One region of the Colwellia sp. BRX8-4 genome, then DNA from elsewhere that is predicted to be linked to it. Evidence: predicted binding sites of a transcription regulator. Region 1 holds the regulator's gene; each other region holds the start of a gene.

Region 1 (7,686 bases):
ACGGGACATAGGTAACACCATAACCTTGTGGAAAATGGCCAGTAATTTTTGTCAGTGCATTAACCACTGCTTGACAACAAGCTCCCCGCTCCGCGTTTTGATTAAGAACATAATAAACTTTCGGTAATAATTTGTAGTTATAGCTATCTTTTGTCGACAAGATAATAGAACTGTATATTTGTGGTACTTTAAGAAGGTTGCCAATACCCTTCTTTGGGTTGACGGCACTTTTGAGTAAATGCTTAATGAACAATAATTTTTTATGCTCAACGACATTGTGCTCGTCGCGATCTTTTTTTGAATTACCAATATATATACCTGCGCCAATACCATCAATAAGATACTTAACCGTTTCCCGATAATTTATTTGTAAGAGTGCTTTTCGCTCTTCAATAGGTAAGGTTCGATGGGGATCTTTTTGATAATCTGCACCACGCAAAATGGCTAGCGACTCGGGGTGGTTATTACCGATATCTTGTAATAGCGCCGCCATGACCAGTGGAATTTTTACTTTCTCTACAAAGGCTTGATAGGCCTCGGGATTATCTTGAGCCAACGTTTGATATTGCTCTGCGTTGATATCCCCCAAAGCACTCTTGATATAGGGCTCAACAATATGTTGATCCATGCATAGTCGGTCAAGTAAACGCAAACATAACACGCTTTTATAAAGCGGTTTATGTTGCTCGTTGGTTAAAGCAATTTTTCGCCCCTGGGTGGGGCTCACTAATTGTATGGTACCTAAAAGCTGGCTAGATTTACGATTACTGTCTTCAAAGCAATCACCCTCAGACAACTTGATGATCTCTTTACAGAGTTTATAGAGGTGTTGATGACGCTCATTGCGTTCAAAACGTAATTCCTCGTAATAGTTGCGTTGTTCACGTTCGAGTCTTACCCGTAAAGTTTTAGCTTTATCCGTGGCTGTTTGCCGACTAACTTTTTCAATATTTTTCTTGAGCTCATCTAACTTATGCTCAATAAAAGATTGTTTTTCATAGTACTCAATCGCACGCTCAAGAACGGAATCATTTAATTGGCTGTGGCCATAAATTCTGCTTAAAAGACTTTTTACTTGGCTGGTAAAATAGCTGTCGCTATAGGTTTTATTTTCCATGTAAATACAACTTGGTGCCTGTGCTAAGTAGCTACTTTTTTTAATTATCTAAATGCTAGTTAATAATGCGATAACAGACAAGTGTTTATTAGTATCGATTGAGAAAAAGCACAACCTACAAGTTGTGCTTTTTCTCATTTAGCGTATTAATGCCTAGTGTAGTAATAATGATGATAGCTAGATTATGCTAATTTAACTTAGACCTTTGATTTTAACTTGGTGTTTTTTACCGGCCAGTTGCTGGCAAATACTCACTAAGTCTGAATGCAGGCCACCCGCGGTAACATCACGACCCGCGCCTGGTCCACGAATAATAAGCGGGTTATCTTGATACCATTGGCTCTTAATTAAAAATATATTATCACCCGGAGTTAACGAGGCAAAGGGATCATTCTTAGCAAGCGTCGCAAGATAAACCTTAGCGCTCAATTGGCCTTGTTCGTTGACACAGAATTTTGCAATATAACGAATACAGGCTTGCTGTTTAGATGCGCTAGTGAGTTGTTCAGCAAAGTAACTGTCCAAGTCTGCTGACTTTGCTAAAAATTCAGTCGTTGATAACCCTTGTAAGGATTCTGGCACTAAATTTTCGCATTCAATATCATCAAGTGATAATTCAAAACCTGCCATACGCGCTAAGATCAGTAATTTTCGTTGCACGTCTCGCCCAGACAGATCTTCTCGTGGATCGGGTTCAGTGATCCCTTGTGATAAGGCATCCATTAATAAGGTTGAAAACGGTACACTGGCATCATAGGTTTCAAATAGCCAAGAAAGCGTGCCTGAAAAAATTCCTGATATTTCCGTTATCTTATCGCCACTTTTCAATAAATCGTTAATGGCAAAGTTAACCGGTAAACCGGCGCCAACAGTAGTACTTCCTAACCATAAGCTTTTATTTTCAGCCGCGGTTAATACTAAGTCATTATAGCGAGCGGTACTGGCAGAAGCCGCCCATTTATTGGCACCAATAACATGAATACCTTCTTTAAAGAACTCACTGTATAAATCACTAAAATGTTCGCTAGGGGTGATATCGACAACAATTAATTCGTCGTAAGGATGGTTCGTTAACCACGACATCAATAAGGCATTATCACAAGGCGTAGCATCTCTTTCATAAAGCGACATTGCTTGATTAACATCGATACCATCGGTATTAAGCAATGCTTTTTTAGAAGTGACTAAACCGACTAAATGAACGTTCTCTAACACAGAGACTCGATTGAGTTGCGCGGGTAACAAGTCTAAGAATCGTTGACCTATATTACCAAGCCCTGAAACAACAACACCTATGTGTCGAGCGTCTTTAGTCATATCATAATGAACATTATTAAGTAACTCACCGGTACAACTCTGCTGAAGAATGGCGATAATACTATGCTCACTTAACGAGTTCACCACCTGCAGTACATGAGTATGTTTGAGGGCACGTTTAAAACGCGCTTGGATATTACCTTGATTTACCACACTATGACCAACAATCGCTATAATCGACACCGGTGTGAATGATACTTCGGTATCATGACTCGCCAGCCACTGACTCACTAATTTTTGTTGTGTTTGGTGGATAACCATAAAGCCTTGCTGAACATCACTACATATCGCAGAAAACTCATTACTGGCTTGTTCACCAAACGAACCGGCTAAACTGGTCGATTTTACCAGTAACAGATCGTTAAGCGAGGTGACCGACAATTCCTGTTTAGCAATTTGACCAAATTTTCCTATCTCTGTACCAGAAATTTCAGGATCAAAGCTACTTGCTACATGAAGGTGTGTGCTGTGGTTAGTGAGCGGCTGTAAGGTTTTTGCATGCAGAACCGGGTTACCTAAGCGGCCTAATTCTTTCGCGACACCATTAGGTAAGCGATGTAATTTACGGGCAAGTGGTACAATACGAGGATCGGCACTATAAATGCCATCAACGTCAGTCCATAGGGTAACATTCAGCGCGCCCGACAGTGATGCAATAATTGTTGCTGAATAGTCACTACCATTACGACCTAAAGTACAGGTTTCACCTTGAGAATTTTTAGTGATATAGCCAGTAATAACCGCCAACTTTCCTTTTTGTAAGTTCTGCTGAAAATTTTGACTACTTTGCTGATTGTCGACTGCACAGTCTTTATCATTATTGATAACCAGAAAGTCACGCGCATCAATAGCATAACTTGGACAAACTTTTTCACTTAACACCGCCGATAATAAACGCGCCGACCACAGCTCACCAAATGCCAACATATCTGCATGGTGTTGGCTTGGCTGATCAGACAACCAAGCCGTTAATTGTGTTATATCATCAGACAAAACCTTGATAAGGTCTGCTGCACTGCTAGGGTTCAATAACTCACCAATTAATGTGCTTTGTGATTTCTCTAGTGTTTCAATAGCCAAAAACAGCTCGTCACTTTTTTCAAGTGCGAGTTTATAAATATTGAATAAGTCATCCGTAGTGTTTCCATTTGCCGAAACAACAACTAAATCATTTAATTGACAGTTTTGACGAATAATATCAACCACACGTTCAATACATTGAGTAGTTGCTAAGCTACTGCCACCAAATTTATGTACATGAATAGCATGCTTCGCCAGTTGATTATTCCCTGATGATAATTGTTCTACTGTATTTGACTGTGTCATTTTCACTCATTAATTCTTCTACTAAAAATAGTCTACAACTTTAAATTTGGCTTGCCGATAAAGCTTGTTCTAAGTCATTAATAATATCACTAACATCTTCAATACCGACAGAAATTCGGATTAAAGATTGAGTAATACCCGCTGCAATTTGTGCTTCAATTTCCATACCTGCATGGGTCATCGTTGATGGATGACTGATTAAACTTTCAACGCCACCTAATGACTGTGCCAAGGTAAAGAGTGATAAGTTGTCAAAGAGTACTTTAACCGCTTCAACACCACCTTTTATTTCGAAACTCATCATAGCGCCAAAATCTTTTTGCTGACGCTTAGCAATTTCGTGTCCCGGGTGATTTTTTAAACCAGGAAAGTATACCGCGTTAATTGCTCGATGATTTTCTAAGTATTTTGCAACAGCATTAGCATTTTCTTGATGCTGTTTCATGCGCAGTGGTAAGGTTTTTAAGCCACGTAATGCCAGATAACTGTCGAAAGGTGAACCCGTAATACCAATACAATTTGCCCACCACGCTAGCTCTTCACCCAGTTCTTTTTCTTTTGTTACTAACACCCCACCCACAACATCACTATGACCATTAATATATTTAGTTGTCGAGTGAAAAACAATATCAGCACCTAATAATAGCGGTTGCTGTAACAAGGGAGAAAGAAACGTATTATCTACTGCCACTAAAGCACCAACAGCATGACTGGCTTGAGTAACCTTTTTTATATCAACCAGCCGTAATAATGGGTTACTAGGTGACTCAATCAAAACTAATCTTGGCTTTTGTTCAAGCGCTTGCGCTAACGCTTGATCATCGTTTTGATCAACAACAAGCACATTAAATAAGCCACGTTTTGCTAGGTGGGTAAACAAGCGATAACTTCCACCATAGCAATCATGTGGAATAACAACCGTATCTTTTGTTGTCAGTAACTGACAAATTAAGTGCACCGCTGACATTCCTGTGCTGGTAACAATGCCTACAGCACCCTGCTCTAAATCAGCGATAGCTTGTGCAAACGTGCTTCGAGTGGGGTTGCCTGTTCTGGAATAATCAAATTGGCGCTTATTGTTGAAGCCTTTTAAAGCATAAGTACTCGATAAATGAATGGCAGGAACAACCGCACCGTGATGTTCATCACTATTAATGCCGGCTCTAACAGCTAATGTTGCTGGTTTTTTGCTTGTCATTTTTTGCTCCAATCGGGCAGTAAAATCAAATAGATGTTTGGACGTCTATAACTCTAAACGCTTTACTTTTGTCGGTCAAGAACTTTAGACTTCTAAACTTCTACACATTCGTTATTGACTCAACGCCAACAACCAGTAAAATCTAACTTATAAAAAGTAATTTAGCTAAACAAAGGTAATTAAATGGCAAAGTGGAATGGCGATTATATAAAACCATACGCCGAACATGGTAAAAAAAGTGAGCAAGTTAAAAAAATCACGGTCTCAATCCCGTTGCGGGTACTGAAAGTGTTAACGGATGAACGTACTCGTCGGCAAGTTAACAACTTACGCCATGCAACTAACAGCGAATTGTTATGTGAAGCTTTTCTGCATGCTTTTACCGGACAGCCTCTTCCTGATGATGGCGATTTAACAAAAGACAATACAGAGATGCTACCTAAAAGTGTGCGCGAAGCCTTAATAGCAAAAGGTATTACCGACTTCAGTCAATTTGAAATTGAAGACGAGTAGCTAAGGGTCTTAATACACTTCCTCAAAAAGACGCTCTGGCGTCTTTTTTTATGCCCATACGGTAAGCATCTACAATAGCCAATAACCAACAAGTTAGTAGTGTATAGGTTAATATACTCATTAAGATAGGGTCAACAATAATGGGATTTTTTGACATCTCTGCGATCAGTGCTTGGCTATTGAGCGCAACGTCACCTGATTTAACTTTATTAATAAGTGGCTGATATTGCCTCATCACTTCTTCAATATACAAATATACTGTCACAGAAAAACTTAAAATAAATAACGTAGCCCGTCGATAAGCGTGACACATTAGTTGGCCAATACCCGGGTAAACAAGTGCTGAGAGTAAAACGGCTTTCGTTGAAGTTTTCATTGTTATTCGTCCTACTCAATATTGTTATGCTTTGCCATCGGTGACATTATCTACAGAGGTGCAAGTATTAATGATTTGTCAGGAATATAGATGACGTACAAGAGGTAACTGCTCCTGCGTTACCCTATTTCTTAATTCCTACTTTCTGCGTCCATGTAGTAACTGCACCATGACCTACTATTTGTCATAAATAAAAAAAGGAGAGTCGAGCTCTCCTTTTACAGCGTTATTAATAAATACTACTGATTATGCCATATAGTTTTCAGGTAATTCTAGGGCTGCCACTCCAGACTCAACCGCCGCTTTAGCAACGGCAAGCGCTACTCGACCACACAAACGTGGATCCATCGGCTTAGGGATAATATACTCCTTACCAAAGGTCAAACTTTTCTCACCACTAGCATCTAACACTTCTTGCGAAACAGGTTCCTTTGCTAATTCACGAATTGCATGAACAGCGGCAATTTTCATCTCATCGTTAATCGTTCTAGCGCGAACATCTAAAGCGCCACGAAAAATAAAAGGAAAACATAACACATTATTGACCTGGTTAGGGTAATCAGAGCGACCCGTAGCAATAATAAGATCATCACGAACAGCAAGCGCTAATGAGGGTTTTATTTCAGGATCTGGGTTTGAACAAGCAAAGATAATTGGATTGGGTGCCATTAATTTTACATGCTCAGCAGAAAGTAGATTGGGTCCAGAAACACCAACAAATACATCTGCGCCATCGATAACATCTTCAAGGGTACGTTTATCAGTATTATTAGCAAACATACGCTTATATTCGTTAAGATCATCACGTCGGGTATGAATGACACCTTTAGTATCAAGCATGTAGATTTTTTCGCGCTGAGCGCCACATTTGATTAATAGTTCCATACAAGCAATCGCTGCTGCGCCTGCGCCAAGACAAATAATGTTGGCATCTTTAATACTTTTACCTTGGATTTCCAAGGCATTGATCATTCCAGCAGCGGTAACAATAGCTGTACCATGTTGGTCATCGTGAAATACCGGTATTTTACAACGTTCAATAAGTGCTTTTTCAATAGCAAAACACTCTGGTGCTTTAATATCTTCTAAATTAATACCACCAAAACTGTCAGCGATGTTGGCGACCGTATTTATAAATTCTTCAACTGTCTTATGTTTAACTTCGATATCGAATGAATTAATACCTGCAAATCGCTTAAATAATAATGCTTTGCCTTCCATTACCGGCTTAGCCGCCATACCACCTAGATTACCTAACCCTAAAATAGCGGTACCATTGGTAATAACAGCGACGGTATTGCCTTTGCCCGTATATTTGTAAACATCATCGGGATTTGCCGCAATTGCGCGAACCGGTTCAGCAACACCTGGGCTATAGGCGAGTGCTAAATCACGGCTAGTTTCAGCGGCCGTGGTTAATTCAACACTTATTTTTCCAGGTGTTGGGAATTGATGGTAATCAAGTGCTTGTTGGCGAAAGTCAGTCATGATTGATCCTATGCGTTAGGTGAATTTATTGTCTTATATATGCCATTTTTCACGTTTTATTTTGTTTATATACAGCATAGTTTTATAGACTCGTTATCAATCAAGATACACCTTTGTCTGTGATCTTTAAAAAGTAACGGGTATATACTATTGTAATCTTACATTTTGTTCCAACGTTATTCTTATATAAAAAAGTGCTAGAAGCTATAACAAACATACCCTTAGCCCTTTTGTATTGCACATCATAAAACTAAATATTCGCTATACAGCTTAATCTATTCACCGTATTTTATGACCACTTTTATAAACTTCTTTGACTTAAAAAATTTAGCCATCGATTTTTCTTTTTTT
Region 2 (7,686 bases), on a different contig from region 1:
GTTAAACTGCCCTGCTGGCTTTTTACTTTGTTGACGTAATTGATGCAATTTCATCAATTGCTTATCTCGGTTTTCATCTGCAAACAATATTAAATCATCTTGTTGACGATGAGCTGGAAACAGACCAAAAACCGCTTTTGCCGTTAACTTTTTACTGTTAATAATATCGTCTAATAAAGCATTAGCATCATTAAATAGATTAGTTGCCTCTTCGCCGACCACTTCGTGTCGTAAAATAAGCGGATATTTGCCTGATAATTGCCAAGTCATGAAAAATGGCGTCCAATCGATGTAGTTTCGAATGACATTTAAATCAAGATTATCAAGTACCGTAATACCAAGTTTATTGGGTATTTTAGGGGTATAGTTTTCAAAACTTATCGGCGCAGCATTGGCGCGTGCATCTTCTAATGATATTAAGCTTGAACGTGGTCCTTTTTTATAATGACGCTCACGTACCCGCACATATTCATCATCTTGACGCGCTAAAAATGCCGCACGTTTCTCACTATCATCTGAAAGTAAGGTACTAACGACTGAAACTGAACGCGACGCATTAGGCACATATATCACCGGATGTTGATATTGTTGTTCTATTTTAACGGCAGTATGAGCTTTTGATGTTGTCGCGCCACCAATAAGTAACGGCAAGTCAAAATTAAGACGTTTCATTTCTTTAGCGACATGCACCATTTCATCAAGTGACGGTGTTATCAAACCTGACAATCCAATCACATCGACCTTTTCGGCTTTCGCCACACGCAAGATATCATCACAAGAAACCATGACACCTAAATCAATAATTTCGTAGTTGTTACATTGTAAAACAACACCGACTATATTTTTACCAATATCGTGGACATCACCTTTGACCGTTGCCAGTAAAATTTTACCGTTTGATTTTATTTCAGTTTTTTCAGCTTCAATAAATGGATTTAAATGAGCAACAGCTTGTTTCATTACTCGGGCTGATTTTACCACTTGTGGCAGAAACATTTCGCCAGCACCAAATAAATCGCCAACAGTATTCATACCATCCATTAATGGTCCTTCAATAACATCAAGAGGTCGTTCAGCCACTAGCCTTGCTGCTTCAGTATCTTCGACAATAAATTCATTAATGCCTTTAACCAAAGAGTATTCTAAACGCTCTTTAATCGGTAGCTCACGCCAGGTTAAATCAGCCTTATTATTTTTGCTCCCCGCTTGCCCCCGATAAGACTCAGCCACATCAAGTAAGCGTTCTGTTGCGTCGTCATCGCTATTTTGTATGACATCTTCAACAGCAAGGCGGAGATCGTCAGGAATATCTGAATAAATAGCTAACTGACCTGCATTTACAATGCCCATGTCCATACCATTTTTTATTGCGTGATATAAAAACACCGCATGAATCGCTTCACGTACTGGGTTATTACCACGAAATGAAAATGACACGTTAGAAACACCGCCCGAAATCATCGCATGAGGTAGGTTTTCTTTTATATCGGCAACCGCTTCAATAAAATCTACCGCATAGTTATTATGCTCTTCGATACCGGTTGCGACCGCAAAAATATTGGGATCAAAGATAATGTCTTCTGCAGGAAAGCCTATTTCATTGACTAAAATTTCATAAGCACGTTTACATATTTCATACTTACGTACCCGTGTGTCTGCTTGACCTTGTTCGTCGAAGGCCATAACAATAACAGCCGCGCCATAACGGCGTAATAGTTCAGCTTGTTTACGGAAGTTTTCTTCGCCCTCTTTCAAGCTGATTGAGTTAACAACTCCCTTGCCCTGAATACATTTCAAGCCTTCTTCTAAAATATCCCATTTAGAAGAATCAAGCATAATCGGCACTTTCGCGATATCAGGTTCACCGGCGATTAAATTCAAATAACGGATCATCGCCGCTTTCGAATCAAGCATGCCTTCATCCATATTTATATCTATAATTTGCGCGCCATTGGCAACTTGTTGCAGGGCAACGGCGACGGCTTGTTCATAATTTTCTTCGGTAATTAAGCGCTTAAATACAGCAGAGCCAGTAACATTAGTTCGTTCACCAACGTTAACAAATAATGAACTTTCCTCTATGGTTAACGCTTCAAGCCCAGACAAACGACAAGCAATTTTCCTGGCGCTGATTTCCCTAGGTTTTACATTGGCAACCGCATCCGCCATACCTTTTATATGCGCTGGCGTTGTACCACAACAGCCACCAATAATGTTAAGGAATCCCGACTCAGCCCATTCATTGACATGAACATTCATATCTTCGACGCTGAAATCGTATTCACCAAAGGCATTAGGCAAGCCTGCATTAGGATGAGCTGAAACAGCAAAGTCTGATATTCGACTCAATTCTGCCACATATTGTCTTAGTTCAACCGGACCTAATGCACAGTTCAAACCAAATGAAATAGGTTTTGCGTGGCGCAATGAATTATAAAAAGCTTCGGTGGTTTGCCCAGACAATGTTCTGCCTGATGCATCAGTAATGGTACCCGAGACCATTACTGGTAAACGTAACTGCAATTCATCAAAAACAGTTTCAACCGCAAAAATAGCCGCTTTAGCATTTAAGGTATCAAAGATAGTCTCAATAAGAATAATATCTGAGCCACCTTCAATCAGTGCTTTCGTTGATTCTATATAGGCATCTTTTAATTGATCAAAAGTCACATTACGATAAGCAGGATCGTTAACATCGGGTGAAATAGAACATGTTCTGTTCGTTGGCCCTAAAACACCGGCAACAAACCTAGGCTTATCAGGTTTTTTAGCGGTGAATTCATCCGCTGCTGCACGGGCTATTTGTGCCGCCGCTAAATTGATTGCCGCACTGTAAGACTGCATATCGTAATCTGCCATCGCGATCGTCGTGGCATTAAAAGTATTCGTTTCAAGAATATCAGCACCCGCTTCAAGGTATTCATAGTGAATAGCTTTAATTACCTCGGGTTGTGTAAGCACTAACATATCATTATTGCCTTTGACATCAAGATGCCAATCAGCAAACTGTTCACCTCGGTAATCTTGTTCTTCAAATTTGTAGGCTTGGATCATCGTCCCCATAGCACCATCTAAAATAAGAATTCTTTTTTGTATTTGTTGCTCAAGACGACTAAATGATGCTGATTTTTTCATACTATTTCTCTACTTTTACTTTCAAACTTAATTTAATGGCTAGATATATCCGACACTGTTTATATTTCTGCGTCTGGGTGTATTGCTTTAATATTTGTTGCGTCTAGCTTGTACGGTGTGATCTGATAGACATAATAGTTTAACCAATTAGTAAATAATAAACTGGCATGACTACGCCATGAACTGTGTGGCACTTTTGTTATATCATCATTAATATAGTAATTATTGGGCATAACTGCGTTGATATCAGCCTTAAGGTCACGTTGAAACTCTTCATCTAGCGTGGTTGAGTCATATTCTGGATGACCGGTTAAATAGACCTGCTGTTTATTTTTGCTCGCGACCACATAAACGCCTGCTTGTGGAGATTCAGCAACAATCTTTAATTCAGGAATTGATAGGTAATCAGACTTATCAATATATCCAAATCGTGAGTGTGGGACATTAAAAAATTCTTCAAAGCCGCGGGTAAGCTGTTCTTTTTGGTCAACAGGGCTATGCTGAAAAACACCAGATAATTTTTCTTTTCTTAAATGTCGTCGCAATCCATAGTGATGATATAGAGCGGCATGAGCAGCCCAACAAGAAAACATTGTTGAGGTGACATTTTCTTCAGCCCAATCAAATATTTCACAAATTTTATCCCAGAAGGTTACTTTTTCGTATTCCATTAACGCCAATGGTGCACCGGTTATAATTAAGCCATCGTATTGAGTATTTTTAATGTCATCAAAGAGACGGTAAAAATTATCTAAGTGCTCTTTCGGCGTATGTTTGGATTCATTGGCGTGAATACGTACAAAATCGACATTTATTTGTAAAGGTGTATTAGACAATACCCGTAATATTTGAACTTCTGTTTCAATTTTATTAGGCATTAGATTGAGAATAGCGACTTTCATTGGGCGAATTTCTTGACTTGCCGCTCTACGCTCAGACATTACAAAAATATTTTCTTCACCTAAAATAGACAAAGCAGGTAATAAATCTGGAATTTTAATGGGCATAGCGTTTACCTAATCAAATAATGTCAAACAAGCATGAACACTTCGTTCTCTACTTTCATTTATTAACTTATATTATGGCTACCAATCAACATACAGGTTTCGACTAACTCGAGCACTACGAATGATAACGGATATATAAATATTATCATTTTATGGTACGTGTATTTTTAGCTATGTCAACATCTAAACGTATAGACGTCTATAATGTTTTTTACGTTAATATTATTTGTCATCTATAACCCTAGCGAGTAAATATTGGTGGAACTAACCTAATAGAGTGCTACGTAGAAAAACGGGGGGGTATTCGGGCAGTAAAGATGCTTAGGTAAAACACTATATCAGCATATTAAAGAACGATGGCATAAGAGAGCAAAGTCATTAATTAGATATAAAAAAGCCACTGTAAATACAGTGGCTTAATAATTGTTTAAACTTTTATGTTTAATGTGTAATGTTTATTCTACAGCTTCTTCTTCTTTAGCTGGTTTTTCACTTGCTCTTACACTTTTAATTAACAGTAAGTCGCGTAAACGCTTATCAAGTTCTTTTGCCATTTCAGGTTTTTCTGCTAAAGATTTAGCCGCATTTGCTTTACCTTGGCCAATACGATCGCCATTGTAGCTATACCAAGAACCGGCTTTTTCAACCATGTTATGCAAAACGCCTAAATCAATTAATTCACCTAAGCTGTTAATACCTTCGCCATATAAAATCTGAAATTCTGCTTGTTTAAAAGGAGGCGCTATTTTGTTTTTAACCACTTTTACGCGAGTTTCGTTACCAATAATTTCGTCGCCTGCTTTTACAGCACCGATACGTCGAATATCTAAACGAACAGAAGCATAAAACTTAAGTGCATTACCACCCGTTGTGGTTTCAGGAGAACCAAACATTACACCAATTTTCATACGAATTTGGTTAATGAAAATAATCATGGTATTTGATTTTTTCAAGTTACCTGTCAACTTACGCATTGCTTGTGAAAGCATACGGGCTTGTAATCCCATATGAGAGTCACCCATATCGCCTTCAATTTCTGCTTTTGGTGTAAGTGCAGCAACAGAATCGACAACAATAACGTCTATAGCACCTGAACGCGTTAGCATGTCACAAATTTCCAATGCTTGCTCACCGGTATCAGGCTGAGAAACAAGTAATTCGTTAATGTTAACACCTAACTTTTCAGCATAAATAGGGTCAAGTGCATGCTCAGCATCAACAAAGGCACAAACTTTACCGTTACGCTGAGCTTCAGCAATAACTTCAAGCGTTAACGTTGTTTTACCACTTGATTCAGGACCATAAATTTCAACAACACGCCCAAGTGGCAAACCACCCGCACCGAGTGCAACATCAAGCGCCAATGAACCTGTAGAAATGGTTTCAACATCCATGGTGTTATTATCACCAAGCTTCATAATTGAGCCTTTACCAAATTGTCTTTCAATTTGACTTAATGCTGCTGCTAATGCTTTTTCTTTGTCATCTTTCATGTTTGTTCCGCCGATGTTGCTAAGATTTCGTTTTGATGAAGCAAGTATACTGTATGACCGTACAGTATCAAGCTTTTTTACAACTATTTTAATTATATTATAAAAAGTAAAATAAGGAGACTTTTAAGTCATTGAAAAAAATGAGAATAAACAGCAACAGTAACTTTTAGCCATTACCCGACAAAAAGTTACTGTTTATATTATTGCTGTAAAATAATTGCATAAACATTATCGTATTCAGTAAAAACTTTAGTTAAATAAATAGAGTCTAAATTTGCCAGTTATGACATAATTGCCACCTTACTCTTTCATTGAACTTATGAGTTACCGCATAGAAATGACGACAGCAAACTTAGACTTATCCTCACACACCCCTATGATGCGCCAGTACTTAACCATTAAAGCTGAGTTCCCTCATATTTTAATTTTTTATCGCATGGGTGACTTTTACGAGTTATTTTTTGATGATGCGAAAAAAGCATCTGATTTGCTCGATATTTCATTAACCGCTCGCGGCAAGACAGGGGGTAATGCAATACCTATGGCGGGCGTTCCCTATCATGCGGTGGAAAATTATCTAGCAAAATTAGTACAACTGGGTGAATCTGTTGCCATTTGTGAACAAATTGGTGACCCAGCAACCAGTAAAGGCCCTGTTGAACGTAAAGTTGTTAGGGTTATTACCCCAGGTACGGTGAGTGATGAAGCATTATTACTTGATAAGCATGACAACCTAATTGTTGCGGTAAGTGAAGGTAATAATAAGTCATCGCAACGCTTTGGGCTGTCTTATCTTGATATGACAAGTGGTCGCTTTGTACTGACTGAGCCAAATACCATTGAACAGTTACAAGCTGAACTACAGCGTTTATCTCCTGCTGAATTACTCTACAGTGAATCGTTCTCAGCGCCAGAGTTACTAAAAGGCTATCAAGGATTAAGAAGAAGACCTGAATGGGAGTTTGATTTAGACACAGCTACTAATTTACTAAATACACAATTTGGCACTAAAGAACTTTCTGGCTTTGGTGTTGGTGATAAATCATTAGGCTTAATGGCCGCTGGTTGTTTATTTCAATATGTAAAAGAATGTCAACGCAGTGCGCTTCCTCACATTCGAGCCATTATTTGTGAGTCTTCTGCTTCTGGTGTCATTTTAGATGCGGCAACTCGTCGTAATTTAGAACTCACGCAAAACTTACAAGGTGGCTTTGAAAATACCCTAGCATCGGTATTAGACAAGTCAGCGACACCAATGGGTTCTAGATTACTAAAACGTTGGTTACATTTTCCTTTACGTGATTTAAACATATTAACTGCACGTCAAAATGCAATTAGTGAACTATTGTCACAAGATTTAACGACTGAATTATTTAGCCAACTTAAATCTTTTGGTGATATTGAGCGTATTGTTTCTCGCATTGCCTTACGCTCTGCGCGTCCAAGAGATTTTGCTCGTTTACGTAATGCTTTAAGTCAATTGCCTGAACTTCAGCAACATTTACAAACTTGTCAGCAAGCACATATCACTGAATTAGCGTCAAAAAGCTTTCCAATACCCGACTTACACGACTTATTACAGCATGCTTTAGTTGAAAATCCACCCGTTCTTATCCGTGATGGTGGCGTTATTGCCAAAGGCTATCATGAAGAGCTTGATGTCTTACGTGACTTAAGTGATGGTGCAACTGAATTTCTTGCTCAACTCGAAGCGCGTGAAAAAGAACGTACCGGTATTAGTTCCTTAAAAGTAGGCTATAACAGGGTTCATGGCTTCTTTATTGAAATGAGTCGTACTGCCGCGAACGATGTACCTGATGATTATATTCGCCGACAAACCTTAAAAAATAACGAACGTTTCATTACTAATGAACTAAAACAACATGAAGAAAAAGTGCTTAGCGCACAGAGTAAGTTTCTCGCCTTAGAAAAACGTTTATATGATGAATTGTTCGATTTAGTGTTACCTGATTTAGAAAAACTGCAATTACTTGCTCAAGCTGTCGCAGAACTAGACGTTTTAAATACCTTTGCAGAACGCGCAGAAAGCC
Region 3 (7,686 bases), on a different contig from region 1:
GCATATTCATAACCCAATGAAAAGTAGCTGTTATGGGGAATAATATTCTTACCATCGACGATGGTCCCCCCTAAATTTGCGATGGCATATTGATTGAACTGATAAAATCCAGCGGCACTTGCTTGGGCCGTGCTGTCCATGGCAACACCGCGATTATTGACTATGGTGAAGTTTTTATTGTTAGATGTTGAAAGCGTGGTTGATAAATGAGTGATCGCACTCTGCTTTTTATAACGTTTTATATAAGCAGAAATTCTATAAAAAAGGTCAGGATGAGAACCTTTAATTTTGTTTAGATAATCAACAACCGTGACAATATGGTAGGGTTTACTCAATATTGGCATTCGAGAAATTGTCGCTAGACGTGCGATTTCAAGTTCAATAAGAGCATCAGTTTTTAACGGTAAGTAAGGGCTAACACCATTGGCATTAGCCTGTTTTATATAAAATAATATAAATAAAGTGATAAAAAAAAAGTATTTAGTTTTGTGCACAAAAAAAGCCATCATATAATCTAAAATCGCTGTGATTATACGCGAGTTTTTCTAACATAATAGGGGTTACTTCCAATTATCCATTGAGCCTTTGCGGCGAGAAGTTAATCTTGGCAGAATCAAACCTAAAAGTAAGCCAATAACTAACACTATAGCGCCATTATAAAACCATTCTTTTTTGATATTGGTATCTTGGTCTTTTAATTTGGCTCGTATCGTTATCAGCGTTTTATTAAGCTGGCTTATTTCATTGTTAAGTTGGGCTTTTTCACTGCTAAGGTTTTGAATAGTATTTCTACTTTGGGAAAGTTCCTCTGACATACTGTCAGTATTGCTGCTGGTATTGGCTAATTTTTCATTAAGCTCGGCAATAACAAAACGTAAGCCAGGTTTTAATGATAGATACTTACTTTCAACCCAGACATTTCTATTTTTATCATCAATGATTTCAGTGTAATCATTTTCACTTTTACCAGTTACTTTCACTTCAGTGCCAGAATTTATACTGCCTAGAATTCGATAATTATTACCCGCTCCTGAATGCATATAAATAAATAAATCGTCTGAAATATAGCCAGAAGGAAGGTTGGTTGGGCTGTCTTCTGCAAAAAGAGGGGAAGATGAACTTAGAACTAAACCAACCAATAAAGCTTTTATTATTTTCATGAAACTACCATTAACCTTTATAAAATTATGCATAGCAAAATACTAGGGGTTTGGCGGATTGATAGCAAGTTAAGTTTACGAACATTAAGGTTTTATTGATAAAATAAATAAGTGTTCTCAATATTTTGTAAACAAGATATTACATAGCTAATTCATTATGATAGTTTTTACTAAAAGTTTGTTAGGGCATCAGCAGTCAGTTAAATTTTTTGTATATCGCTATATTATATGAAAGAAACTTATCGGAATTGGCATTCGCTATTTGTTTTCATATGTCGCTGTTGTAAACTCACTATGTTGACATAATAAAACAAATTATTGGAAGAATATGGTTACCGAAATTGAGCTTAAGTATTTTGTTACAAGTGATAATACTCAAGAAAAAATCACCCAGTTATTCACCACAAAACAGCTGTCATTTAGCTGTGTAACAAAGCAATTATCGAACTGCTATTACGATACAACTAATTTAGATTTTCGCCGTCATGATATGGGGCTAAGAATTAGAGGTTGTGACGGAAAGTTAGAGCAAACCATAAAAACAGCTGGGGTGGTAATTGCGGGCTTACATCAGCGACCAGAGTATAACGTTAATATTGTTAATAACTTCCCTGAACTTTCCTTGTTCCCAAATGAAATTTGGCAGTCAACTCAAAAGGTAGAGCAGTTACAAGAATCGTTAATCCCCCTTTTTTCAACGGACTTTACCCGTATTATTTGGTTAGTTACTTTAGCGTCGGGTACCGTGGTAGAAGTTGCCTTCGATCAAGGTGATATTAGTAGTGATGGTCGCAGTGTTAAAATTTGTGAACTCGAACTAGAACTTGTCAGTGGCATAACCTCAGATTTACTGTTGCTTGCCAAGCTATTATTTTCTGTACTGCTTGTTAGGCCAAGTAGTCAAAGTAAAGCGGCTCGTGGCTATGGTTTATGGAAAAACATTCCCGTTAATTATAAAAAGAATATTACAGACACTTTTCCCATTGACCGCAGTCACTCTATTTCTAATGCCTTTTCTACCGGTATCAATTATTGCCTAGTTAACCTACATGATCATATTGAATACTATATAACGTCGCCAAGCTTAGTCGAGTTAGAAAAAATAACAGAAACTTTAGCGTTAATCCGCCATGGTTTTTGGCTATTTGCAGACTATCTACCTGAAGAAGCAGTAAAAATTCGTGATGAACTAAGTTATTTTGTGCACTTACTCTCGTGGGTTGATAATGCCGTTAACCTACAAGAGCTTACTAATAAAACGGGTAATTACAGACGCAAGTTAAATTACAGCGAACAATTGGTAGAACAACTAAGAATAGAGAAACGTCGCCTTCCAACGAGCGAAAATGTCATCGAATTATTGCATGGCCAGCGTTTTAATACCCTGCAGGCTCATTTGTTGGAAATGCTATTAACTGAAGATACACAGTTTAGTGACTCGTTATTACCTTTTGCGCAGCAAAGTTTAACGAAAAGTATGGCGGTGTTATTTGCTGATAGCACACCATCGCAGTCGCTGAGCAGTGAGCAATACTTATCACAAGCAAAACTGTTAAACCGAAGTTTACTGACAGGAACTTGGTTTGGTTTATTATTTGATGAAGAAGAACGTAAACACTATCGAGCACCTTGGTTGGACATTCAGCAAGGGATCAGTGAATTACAAACATTATGGATTATTCACCAGCAACTACAAACGTTAGATGAAAAACCTAAAAAACTCGTTTTATGGCAAGGAAGCAAAGTTGAAGGGTTACTCATCGCGTTAGACAGCTCCAGAAAAATGGCGTTATTAACAAAGCCGTATTGGTTAGATGAGTCATAGCTGTTTATCGGTTCGAATAGAAAAAGGTTTTAAATAATGTTGAAGATAATTCGTAGGGTCATAAATTAATGAAGTGGGTTGTTAAATTAAGTTTATTGTTAAGTAGTTTTATTACCTGTGTTAGTTTGGCGAGTGTTTATAATCTCCCTGCCGCCAATTCAAGGTTAGTGGGTGAGGATATTATCCATAAAGCAGTAAAAGGCGATTACTTTCAAGCTTTAGCTGAAAATTATAACGTAGGTTTTTTTGCCTTACTTGCCGCTAACCCCGGTGTTGATCCTTTTTTATTGGCTCTTGATCACAATATTGTTATTCCTAAACAGATGCTTCTACCCTTTGGTAAACGTGAAGGTATTGTCATTAATCTAGCTGAGTTACGCTTGTACTACTACCCGAAAGGAGAGAAATTAGTTTACGTTTTCCCTGTGGGTATTGGTAGAGAAGGACTAGAAACACCGCATTTAACCAGTACTATTGGCGACAAACGTAAAAACCCGAGTTGGCGTCCAACTGCAGAGATGCGCGCGCGTTATTTTGCCGAACATGGCAAAGAGATGGTAAGAGAAGTCCCGGCAGGACCCAATAATCCCTTTGGTAAATATGCATTACGTATTGGCACAAGTGAATACCTAATTCATGGCTCCAATAAACGCTTTGGTATCGGTATGCGAGCAAGCTCTGGCTGTATTCGTATGTATGATGATGACATCGAATGGTTATATAATAATATTCCCGTAGGCACACCTATTCGCATATTCGAACAGCCCATTAAAATGTCTTATGAACAGGAAGGAAAAAAGATAGAAGTACATCGTCCATTAACGCCTGAGGATGGCGCAGAAGTTGAATTAGCGATGACAAAAGCAGTAAAACATTTTATCGGTAATGATGCTCAAATGTTAAAAAAAGTGAGTTCACTACTAGCTAATCCAGAAGGTGTAGTTGTATCATTAAATTGAGCTTAAGTGATATTGTCAATTAGAATTAAATCCAACTCCGTTACGATGAACTAAACTCCACCAGCATGAACCCAAACTTCGACAGAATGAACCCAAACGCCGTCATCCTGAACTTGTTTCAGGATCTGTACCTAACAACTAGAAGCCCAGATACTGAAATGAATTCAGCATGACGGGAGTGGAAATTGAAATAAATTCAGGATGAACTCAAACTCCATCAGGATGAACGCAAACTCCATCAGAATGAACTCAAACCCCACCAGAATGAACCCAAACTCCATCAGCATGAACCCAACCGCCGTCATCCTGAACTTGTTTCAGGATCTCGTACCTAACAACCCAAAGCCCAGATACTGAAATAAATTCAGCATGACGGGAATGGATACTGAAATAAATTCAGCATCAACGCAACACCCATCAGCATGAACGCAAACACCATTAGCATGACTCAAAACGCCGTCATCCTGAACTCGTTTCAGGATCTCGTCCTTAACAACTTGAAGACCAGGTACTGAATTTATTTCAGCATGACGAGAATGGATACTGAAATAAATTCAGCATCAACGCAACACCCATCAGCGTGAACGCAAACACCATTAGCATGACTCAAAACTCCGTCATCCTGAACTCGTTTCAGGATCTCGTCCTTAACAACTCAAAGCCCAGATACTGAAACAAGTTCAGCATGACGGGAATGGATACTGAAACAAGTTCAGCATGACGAAAGTGGATACTGAAACAAGTTCAGCATGACGGGAATGGAAACTGAAACAAGTTCAGCATGACGAAAGTGGATACTGAAACAAGTTCAGCATGACGGGAATGGAAACAGAAACAAGTTCGGCATGACGAGAGTGGAAACTGAAATAAATTCAGAATGAAACCAAACTCCGTCATCCTGGACTCATTTCAGTATTATCGGGGCTGTATTCGGTTTTGTTACACGTTCAAATGATGGATCGTTAATGTGGCAATAAAAAAAACGAGACTTATTAAGTCTCGTTTATTATTGTTTACGCTAAATACTCAGAAAAACTAATGAAGAATACGTGCGCGTATTGTGCCGTCAATTTGTTTTAATTCACGTAATGCTAATACACTATCTTGTGCTTCAATATCAATAACTACATAACCAATTTGATCGTCTGTTTGTAAGTACTGTGCAGCAATATTAATATTGTGCTTAGCAAATGCTTGGTTAATTTGGGTTAACACGCCCGGTTGATTACGGTGTATATGTAATAAGCGGCTTGTTCCCGTATGACCAGGCAAAGAAACTTCAGGGAAGTTTACTGCCGAAAGTGTTGAGCCGTTATCAGAGTATTTTGCCATTTTGCTGGCAACTTCTAAGCCGATGTTAGACTGGGCTTCTTTGGTACTTCCACCAATATGTGGTGTCAAAATAACGTTGTCGAATGCGCGTAATGGTGAAATAAACTCTTCATCATTACCTTTAGGTTCAACAGGGAAAACATCAATTGCTGCGCCAGCGACTTTTTTACTTTTAAGCGCTTCTGCTAATGCATCAATATCAACGACAGTGCCACGAGAAGCATTAATAAAAATAACACCGTCTTTCATGAGTGCAAATTCTTTTGCTGCCATCATGTTTTGAGTTTGAACTGTTTCAGGTACGTGTAAGCTAACTACATCAGCTTCTTTTAATAAAACTTTTAAACTTGATGCTTGGCTCGCATTACCTAACGGAAGTTTGGTTTCGATATCATAAAAGCGTACTCGCATACCTAAAGTTTCAGCTAAAATGCCTAATTGCATGCCAATATGGCCGTAACCAATAATACCTAAAGTTTTGCCACGAGCTTCTACCGAGCCAGCCGCAGATTTATTCCATTCACCACGATGAGCTTTTGCGCTTTTTTCAGGAATACCACGTAATAATAATAAGGTTTCACCTAATACTAGTTCGGCAACCGATCGTGTATTTGAAAACGGGGCATTAAAGACTGGAATGCCACGTTTTTGTGCCGCTTTAATTTCAACTTGGTTAGTACCAATACAGAAACAACCAATAGCCGCGAGTTTTTTAGCATGGCTTAGTACATGGTCAGTTAACTGAGTACGAGAACGAATACCAATAAAGTGAACATTAGCAATTTTTTTGATCAAATCTTCTTCAGCAAGCGATGTACTAATACATTCAATATTGCTGTAGCCTTTCATTTTTAACTCTTCAACAGCGCTCGGGTGGACACCTTCAAGTAATAAAATCTTAATTTTTTCTTTTGCTAATGAATTATTGCTCATTTTCTAATATCTCATGTAGGACTATAGTGGTCATTGCCTTAACCAAATATAAAGTGTTTAGATGGCTAGATTTCTAAACTAGCATATAGTGTATAAACTCTAAAGATTTATTTTATGAGTTTTGCGCCATCTTGAGTGCCTAAAATTAAAACATCAGCGCCACGTAGTGCAAATAAACCATTAGTAACAACACCTACAATGGCATTAATATCGCTTTCAAGTTTTTTAGGATCAAGTATCTCTAAGTTATGCACATCGAGAATCACACAACCGTTATCGGTAATTACGCCTTGGCGATAAACCGGGTCACCACCTAACTTAACAAGTTCACGCGCTACATAGCTTCGTGCCATCGGAATAACTTCTACCGGCAGTGGAAATTTTCCTAGCATTTTTACTTGTTTACTTTCATCGGCAATACAGACAAATGTTTTTGCTACGGCCGCGACAATTTTCTCTCGGGTTAGTGCAGCACCACCACCTTTTATCATCGACAGATATTCAGTAATTTCATCGGCGCCATCAACATAAACATCAACACTACCGACATTATTCAATTCAAACACTTCGATACCATGGGCTTTCAATCTTTGAGTCGACGCTTCAGAGCTAGAAACAGCACCTTCAATATCGTCTTTGATGGTTGCTAGGGCGTCAATAAAGTGATTGACAGTAGACCCCGTGCCTACGCCAACGATGGTATCGTTTTTAATAAATTCGAGTGCTTTAAAGGCTGCTGCCTTCTTCATTTCATCTTGTGTCATGTGAATCCTAATTAGCGAGGGGAAATTAGGTAGAAGTATATCAGCAGATGATTAAATATCGAAGTTATAGCTGGTGGTAGGAGTGATAATTTTAGGCAGTGGGATATCCCAACTTTCAAAGGGGATCGTGTTCACTTTTTGGCAATCGTGAGCTAAGCCAACTGGTAAGGGTTTAGCGTGTTTGTTTTGTTGATATTGAATATGCCAAGCCGAAAGTGTTCGGTCATAAAAGCCACCGCCCATGCCTAAGCGATTACCATATCGGTCAAAGGCGACTAAGGGGGTAAAAATAATATCAAGCTGAGCGACCGTTATTATATCTTGAACGTTAAGCTTAGGCTCTAAAATACCATATTTGTTTTTGACGAGAATAGACGTCTCAGCATATTTTAAAAAGAGTAAATTATTCTTACTAAAAGGATGTATTACCGGTAAATATACAGTGATGTTATTTTGCCAGCACCAATCAATAAAAGGCTGAGTATTTAACTCGCCATCATTAGCTAAATAAATCGCGATGTGTTTAACGCCTTTGACTACTTGTTCTTTAATGAGTCTTTTAGATAATAAAAGTGATTGTTCTGCTTGCTGGTCAGCGCTTAATAAACTGCGTTGATAGCGAATTTCTTGGCGAAGCACATCTCTTGTTTTCATGATATTCAACCCCTTATAAAATAAGTCTAACGACAACAAGTAAGTTACAGTAAAAATCA
Region 4 (7,686 bases), on a different contig from region 1:
AGTGTAAAAGCGAATTAAACGATGTTGTGGTATCGATTCCCAGTGGTAACTTTGGTAACTTAACCGCTGGTTTATTTGCTAAAGCACTCGGTTTACCGATAAAAAGATTTATTGCGGCAACAAATGCCAACGATACTGTGCCTCGTTACCTAAAAACAGGTGAGTGGACGCCTAATGCTACTGTAGCGACAATTTCAAATGCTATGGATGTTAGCGATCCTAACAACTGGCCTCGCGTTGAACATATGCTAAAGTCTGGCATAGTTCCTAGCGATTGTATTAGTTCAGTTTCAATTGATGAAGAACAAACACAGTCAACTGTTTTACAGTTAGCCAAGCTGGGTTACATCAGTGAACCACATGCAGCCGTTGCCTATAAAGCGTTACAGTACAATGCAGATGAAGGTGAATTTGGTGTGTTTTTAGGCACCGCACACCCAGCAAAATTCAAAGAGGTGGTTGAAAGTATTTTAGGACAACCAATCGGTCTACCAAAAGAGCTTGCTGACTGCGCCAGCGAAACCATTTTATCAAAAGATATGGCCGCTAACTTTAGCGACTTACGTGATTATTTATTATTAAACGATCACTAATTTCGTTCAGTTAAAAACACGTTTATAATGGTCGTTAATTTAGATTAACGGCCATTTTTATACCTCATGATAAATCAAAATATTAAGCCGCAATGGCAACAACTTTTTAATCAAGAACAAGCCAAGCCATATTTCATCGAACTAAACCAAGTAATTTCTCAACAACGAGCAAAGGGCGAAGTTATCTTTCCTGCGCAAAACGATATTTTTAATGCTTTTTGTTATCAAGATATTAAAGACACTAAAGTGGTTATTTTAGGGCAAGATCCCTACCACGGTGAAGATCAAGCTCACGGACTCGCTTTTTCTGTGCAACCCGGCATTAAAGTCCCACCTTCATTAGTCAATATTTATAAAGAGCTTGTTAATGAGTTTGCTGACTTTAATAAGCCAAGCCACGGTTGCTTAACGCAGTGGGCAGAGAAAGGGGTGCTATTACTGAATACGGTTTTAACCGTCAAACAAGCACAGGCTCATTCTCATGCTAAGTTAGGTTGGGAAACATTTACTGATGCAGTAATAAAGCACATTAATCAAGAAAGTAGCGGTTGTGTATTCTTACTTTGGGGAGCTCATGCGCAAAAGAAAGGAAAAAACATTAATACCGAAAAGCATTTTGTATTAAACGGGCCACATCCTTCACCTTTATCGGCATATCGCGGTTTTTTTGGCTGTCAGCATTTCTCAAAAACCAACCAATGGTTACAATCAAAAAATATGACTCCGATAAACTGGCAGTTGCCTGAACAAGCATAAGGTTAACTAAAAAAAGATACAGCCCTTAGTAAACATCAGCAAAGGGCTCCTTTTTATTAAAAATAAGATGTTAACTTATAACTTGAATAGTCCTAGATTTTTATCCGTTAACGCATCACGCCAACCCCCTAGCCATTCTGATTTTGCATCCGTATTTTGATAAGGACATTTTTCTTTTGTTTTTCCGGTGAGGCCTGCTTTATAACCATTGGAATGTGCTCTGCCTAGACGATCTCTTTTCTTTGTTTGCATCGATAACTCTCCATCATTGTCTTGGTGATACTTATTAATACTTGTCGAATAAAACAGCAGTCGACAATTCAGTTAAGAATAAGCAAGAGGCTAAATCAAGTAAAATTACGATTAAAAAGTGTTCGACAGTTAATGATTGAGAGCTGAGAAATCCTAATTATAAGATTAAATAAATAAAACAATTTGTTAGCAACAAGCGTTATTACCTATGATTATTAAAAGTTATTTTTATATAAAAAATTATTTTAATGTTGTGGAATACCTAAGCGACTTGAGCGTAACAGTGGTTCTAACATGCCTTCAAGACCATTGAGTTTTATTTCGTAAATTAATTCAAGTTGCTGTCCTAGCTTACCTTCAGGAAAACCTTTTGATTTGAACCACACTAAGTAAGGCTCTGGCAATTTTAGTAAGGGTCTACCTGCATATTTTCCAAAAGGCATTATTTGATTTACAGCATCGAGCAAAGCTTGTTGATCTGAAAACATAGTTTCTCTACTTATTAAATTTTCTTGTCGGGATAATAACTCAAAACCTTTTAACATCATAAAAGTGTCACAAGGTCTATTTATAATCATCCTAAGTTTATCGACTAACTTCAAACAGGGAACGAACATGTCTATAATAAGAAAACGCAGTGCGGCGCACAAAGCTTATATTCCTTCAAATGCGCGAGATAACCAATATATTTTAGCTGAGTTTGCCATTACCGATGAATTAATAGAGTTAATTTCTCCAAATATTTCAACGCATAGCACTCAACCTTACTATGATTTTTATCAAAGTTTATCACAATTATTATTTACGCTAAGTAATGACTATGCGATACAAAGTAGCTTATTTATTGCTAACGATAAATTAGTTCGCGTTCGCTACAGTCAAGAAATGCACCAATGGCAAACCAGCCAGCAAATTTTATTTTATTACGATCCTCAAAATCATCAATTACAAAATTCTTTTTTTGATGCCAGTATTCGCGCAAAAAAGATCACCCTGCTGTTTTTAGCCTCTGGCGACGACATTCGTTTTAATGCCGCGGCATTTCATCAAAAAGTGACTCGGTTACTGCATAGTTTTATCGAGCAAACAAAATTACCTAACCAAGCGATACGTTTACGTGATCATCAACATCTTACCTATGATTTATTTGCTAAAAATAAAGGCTGCTTAGGCACACAAGCACATAAATTACGGCCGATTGATGAACGCTATAAATCACAAAACGTTGTTATAACACCGAACGCATCGGCAATAAGTTATGCGGTAATTAATCTAACGATTGATAATCGTTTATTGGGTTTAGTCGACATTGATGCCAATTCTAAAGATCCATACAATCCGCTTTATACTTATTTAACTGATACTTTTTCACTGGTGGCTAAGCGCTTTAATTTAAATAATGGGGCGTTAATCGCTAATGGTTTAGTCCCCATTGTCCGACATAGTTTGCATGAAATAATTTCTAAGATGGGTGAGTTACAAATGTTAGGTTATAACCCTAAACAGAGTCCCTGTGGCTTGGTGAGTAAATGGAAAGCCGATGAGTTAGTTGATAACGTACAACTTATCTTCGTGGCTACCGCAGAAGACTCCCAGCACAGCGGCTATGGCAAGTTTATTAACCAAATAGAACAGGCAATGCGTTTATTAGCGACAGAACTCGAAATCCCCATTAATAAAGATGAATTAACGTTAAGGTTTCACCAGCATATTGCTTATAATCTTGAAAACTAATCTTTAATCAACTTCGCCATTAACGGTTGGTTTTTTCTGTAGCTTGCGTTGTAGCGTTCTGCGGTGCATTGAAAGCTGACGAGCCGTTGCTGAAACATTACCATTATTAAATTTTAAGACTTGTTGAATATACTCCCATTCAACCTGCTCGGTTGACAACGTTGGCTCATTTATAATGTTTGTTGCTGAATTTGCAGCCAATGTTGATTTTTTTAGCGACGAACTGTTAGCGTTTTTAGCTAAAGCCGATAATAAAGTCTGTGTATCGACCGGCTTGGTTAAGTAATCATCTGCGCCAAGCTTTATTGCGTCAACGGCAGTAGCGATACTGGCAAAACCGGTTAACAAAATAATACGACTCTTTGGCAATAGCTTCCTCATCGGATTAATCAAATTTAAGCCACTTTCATGATGGAGTTTCATATCGAGCAATATGAATTCAGGTAATTGACGATGACAGGTTAATAATGCATCGTTAATATTATCGGCCAACCAACAGCTGTAGCCATGTTTTTCCATACGCCTTTTAAGCGTATTAGCAAAGGTACTGTCATCTTCAACAATTAATAATTTCATTCACTTTTTTCCTGCATATCATTAACCACTAACGGTAACTTCAACGTTACTAATGCGCCACCGGCAACGTGATTGGTTAAGGTAAGTGTCACACCTAATCGCTCTAAACTTGCATGACTCAAAAATACCGCCATACCTAATCCTTGCTTGCTGTTTACGGGTTTAACGCCTAACTCACTTAGTGTTAACTGGGTAAAACCACAACCAAAATCACGAATACTGAGTTGCCAATTTTTTTCATCAAACAAGCTAGATAACTCAATTTTATCACTACCGCTGGCTTTAGTGGCTCGAATCGCATTATTAACTAAATTTAAAATCGCTGGCAATAATGAAGCATCAGCCAATACTTTAGCGTTTTCACTGAGTATTGATTGGTGCGTCTCAGACAAAAAGTTCACCCTAACATCAGGATAATTTAAGTTAATATGATCACGCATTTCTTGCACAATATCAGCACAAAGTACCTCTTTTGACTTTTGCTCTTTAATCTCGAAAACCATTTTACGAAACTCAGCTAAACTTCTACTACAACGTAATAACTGTCCTTGTAGGTCAACAATCGCAGGGTGCTCTGGTAGCTCTTCACTGAGTTCATCGACAAGCAGCTGTACAGTTGCTATCGGAGTAGCGAGCTGATGAGTTATTTGCGCAGAAGCGACCCCTAATGACATAATTTTTTCTTGCTTTAATTGCTCTTCCCGAAAAGCAGCTATTGCCTGTTCTTTTTGAGAAATTCTTCGTGCCATTTGGCCAACAACGGTTGCAACAACAATGCTAGAAAAAAGAAAATTGATCCACATACCAATAAAGTGGCTTTGCATATTGCCATGCATTACTGACATGGGTAATAACCACAATAAAACACTGTATGAAGCAATCGCTAATAGTGCCACACTTCCAAGTAACAGCGGTGTTAACGTCACAGCAGCAATAGCAATAGGAATAAGTAATAACGAGACAAAAGCATTAGTTGCTCCGCCGCTAAAATACAAAATAAGTGAGAGAAATAAGATATCAGCGCAAATCTGCCCAAGTAAGGCGAGCTTATCGGCTTCTTTCCCAGATTTATAATATAAATAGCTGACTAACGTAAATAAAGCTTCAATTGAAATAACAATAATGAGCGGTAACCAAGGCAGCTGATAGTTTAAAACGCCATTAACAAAAAGTATTAATATCAGCTGAATAATAATTGCTGCACTGCGCAATAAAAGAACGGTGCGAACTTGGTTAAACTTTCTAAAAAATAAAGACATAATATTTTTATATTGGTTAATCGTATTTGTTGATGTTACGCTAATTTTTATAATTTTAACTGATCAAAAACAGTTTATTTTAAATTTCAGATAAAAACATATAGACATCTAAACGTCTATTGTTATACAGTTATTTTAATCAAATTTATTAAGGTTTATTTTAATGTCATCACATGAAGAAAAAATCACCCTGGCAGGCGGTTGCTTTTGGTGTATTGAAGGTGCATACAACCAATTAATCGGCATTAAATCTGCCGTATCAGGTTATATGGGCGGTAGCGCAGCGTTAGCAACTTATGAAGACGTTTGCTCAGGTCAAACCGGCCATGCAGAAGTCGTGCAGTTAACTTTTGATAGCGCAGCGATCACTTCTCGTGAAATATTAGAAGTGTTTTTCACGCTACACGATGCCAGCCAATTAAATCGTCAAGGTAACGATATAGGAACCCAGTATCGCTCAGGGATTTTTTATCACAACAAAGAACAACAGCAAATTGCTGAAGATATTATTAAAGAAGTCGACGCCAGCAATATGTATAGCTCAGCGGTTGTGACCGAAGTAACTCAAGCGTCAGAGTTCTTTTCTGGTGAAGATGTTCATCAAGACTATTTCAATAATAATCCTGGTAATCCTTACTGTCAGGCGATTGTTTCGCCTAAGCTCGCAAAATTTAGAAAAACGTTCGTGGATAAATTAAAATCATCATAGACTTAAAGCAATATCGTCAGCTTGAGAATTAAACCTCACCTTTCACAAAGTGCGTAACACTGAAATAATCAGTGTCACGCATCTACTGCCAGTACTGATTTAATACATTAAGGTATACAGTTTTCTGCGAAATTTATTGGCTAATGGATCGCCATCAGGTAAAGCCTTTAACACATCAAGATAAAGATCTTTGCTCGCCGCATCACTACTATCTTTTTGCATTAAACGAAACAGTAACGTCAACGCTTCTTCATGTCGGTTGACTTGGCTGTATTGCGCAACAAGTTGATGTTGTAAAGCAATGTTGTCAACGTCGTCCACTAACTGTGCTTCTAGTGCTTTAATTTCTGGTGAGTCGGCGGCTTGACTGGCAAGCTCAAGTTTAGCGATAAGCGCTTGATAGTGACTGTCTTGGTCAACCATTAAAATAGTGGTTAATAAAGATTCTGCTTCGCTTATTTTACCCGTTTGTAAATAAACATCTGCCATCATTAATTTAATGTCGGCACGTTCACTATTAAGTTGATAAGCACTATTAATGACCGTGAAGGCATCATTAATATTATTATCAGCTAATAACTTTTGCGCCTGAATGAGTAATAAGTCTTCTTCTTTAGGTAAATGATTCGCTAAAAATTCTTTTATATTGTCGTCATCTTGTGGTCCAGTTAAACCATCAAGTGGTTGGCCATCTTTCACTAAAATCGCCGTAGGTAAACCTTGAATACCAAATTGTTGGGCAATTTGTTGCTGAGTTTGACAATCAACCGTGGCGTATAATATATACTGCTCAAAACCCTGCAAGCCGATGGCTAGCTTATCTTTTAGCTCCAAACTTTCAGGGACCTGTGCCGCCCAAAAGTCAACTAAGACTAACTTCGATTTTGATTCTTCTAAAATAATTTGTTGAAAATTTTCTAGGGTAATTTCAATGGCATTTGTAGTCACATTCACTTCCATTTAGTTTATTGATGAGCGTCTATAATCTATATTTTGGGGCAATTATAAAAAGCGCAAGTGCCTTAATACAAAAAGCTGAACGCCTATCAATAAAGGGACGTTCAGCTTTCGTATCATATAAGTCTAATAATAATTAGACTTCGTTTAATAACTCACGAGCAATAATGATTTTTTGGATCTCGCTGGTGCCTTCATAAATAGTGGTAATACGTACGTCGCGAGCCATGCGCTCAAGCGGATATTCTTTAATATAGCCGGCACCGCCCATTAATTGCAAAGCGTCATAACAAGCAGTATTCGCTTTTTCTGCGGCAAATAACTTCGCCATAGAAGCGGCTTTACCAAAGGGTAACCCTTGTTCTTTAGTATAAGCAGCTTGCATTAACAATAAACGGGCTGCCTCTAAATCTGTGTAACGTTCGGCAAGTTTCCATTGTAAACCTTGGAAGTTTGATAATGCTTGGCCAAACTGCTTACGTTCAGTGATAAAAGCACGAGCGTAATCCATGGCGGCTAAACCAATGCCTAGCGCTAATGAACCAATACCAATTCGACCGCCCGCAAGTTCGCCGACAGCAACGCCAAAGCCTTTATTTTCTTTGCCCATCATGGCACTAGCAGGTATCCGACAATTACTAAAGCTCACTTCATTAGTAGGTGATGCTTTTTGCCCCATTTTTTCTTCTGGTTTACTGACCGTAATACCTGGTGTATTTGCTTCCACTAAGAAACATGAAATACCCTTACCTTTTCGAGCGGTCGCGTCCGTTACCGCCCAAACAACAAAGATGTCAGCAAAGCTGGCACTGGTAATATAGAGTTTGCTGCCATTGAGTACGTATGCATC

The links. The regulator MetJ, encoded in region 1, represses methionine synthesis genes. The targets are predictions, from matches to a motif close to TAGACGTCTAGACGTCTA.
Region 2: metA (homoserine O-succinyltransferase) is a predicted target of MetJ. The motif match lies at 4,327-4,344, and genes of this name have one in related genera.
Region 3: serA (phosphoglycerate dehydrogenase) is a predicted target of MetJ. The motif match lies at 6,268-6,285, and genes of this name have one in related genera.
Region 4: msrA (peptide-methionine (S)-S-oxide reductase MsrA) is a predicted target of MetJ. The motif match lies at 5,272-5,289, and genes of this name have one in related genera.

What each region holds. Positions count from the first base shown of each region.
Region 1 covers NZ_JACGVS010000013.1:84,261-91,946, reverse strand. The annotation lists gene H4J56_RS12255 (hypothetical protein) at 1-1,117, opposite strand, end outside; gene metL (bifunctional aspartate kinase/homoserine dehydrogenase II) at 1,310-3,760, opposite strand; gene metB (cystathionine gamma-synthase) at 3,801-4,958, opposite strand; gene metJ (met regulon transcriptional regulator MetJ) at 5,142-5,471, shown strand; gene H4J56_RS12235 (hypothetical protein) at 5,494-5,847, opposite strand; gene H4J56_RS12230 (malic enzyme-like NAD(P)-binding protein) at 6,094-7,335, opposite strand.
Region 2 covers NZ_JACGVS010000026.1:30,997-38,682, forward strand. The annotation lists gene metH (methionine synthase) at 1-3,135, opposite strand, end outside; gene metA (homoserine O-succinyltransferase) at 3,195-4,142, opposite strand; gene recA (recombinase RecA) at 4,598-5,635, opposite strand; gene mutS (DNA mismatch repair protein MutS) at 5,973-7,686, shown strand, end outside.
Region 3 covers NZ_JACGVS010000002.1:328,799-336,484, forward strand. The annotation lists gene H4J56_RS03265 (capsule assembly Wzi family protein) at 1-494, opposite strand, end outside; gene H4J56_RS03270 (TIGR04211 family SH3 domain-containing protein) at 561-1,160, opposite strand; gene H4J56_RS03275 (CYTH domain-containing protein) at 1,489-2,985, shown strand; gene H4J56_RS03280 (L,D-transpeptidase family protein) at 3,054-3,944, shown strand; gene serA (phosphoglycerate dehydrogenase) at 4,980-6,209, opposite strand; gene rpiA (ribose-5-phosphate isomerase RpiA) at 6,317-6,973, opposite strand; gene H4J56_RS03295 (5-formyltetrahydrofolate cyclo-ligase) at 7,025-7,627, opposite strand.
Region 4 covers NZ_JACGVS010000002.1:531-8,216, reverse strand. The annotation lists gene thrC (threonine synthase) at 1-593, shown strand, start outside; gene ung (uracil-DNA glycosylase) at 660-1,349, shown strand; gene rmf (ribosome modulation factor) at 1,425-1,601, opposite strand; gene H4J56_RS01830 (DUF3820 family protein) at 1,847-2,089, opposite strand; gene H4J56_RS01825 (DUF3083 family protein) at 2,217-3,335, shown strand; gene H4J56_RS01820 (response regulator transcription factor) at 3,339-3,911, opposite strand; gene H4J56_RS01815 (HAMP domain-containing sensor histidine kinase) at 3,908-5,170, opposite strand; gene msrA (peptide-methionine (S)-S-oxide reductase MsrA) at 5,334-5,879, shown strand; gene H4J56_RS01805 (tetratricopeptide repeat protein) at 5,979-6,827, opposite strand; gene H4J56_RS01800 (acyl-CoA dehydrogenase family protein) at 6,973-7,686, opposite strand, start outside.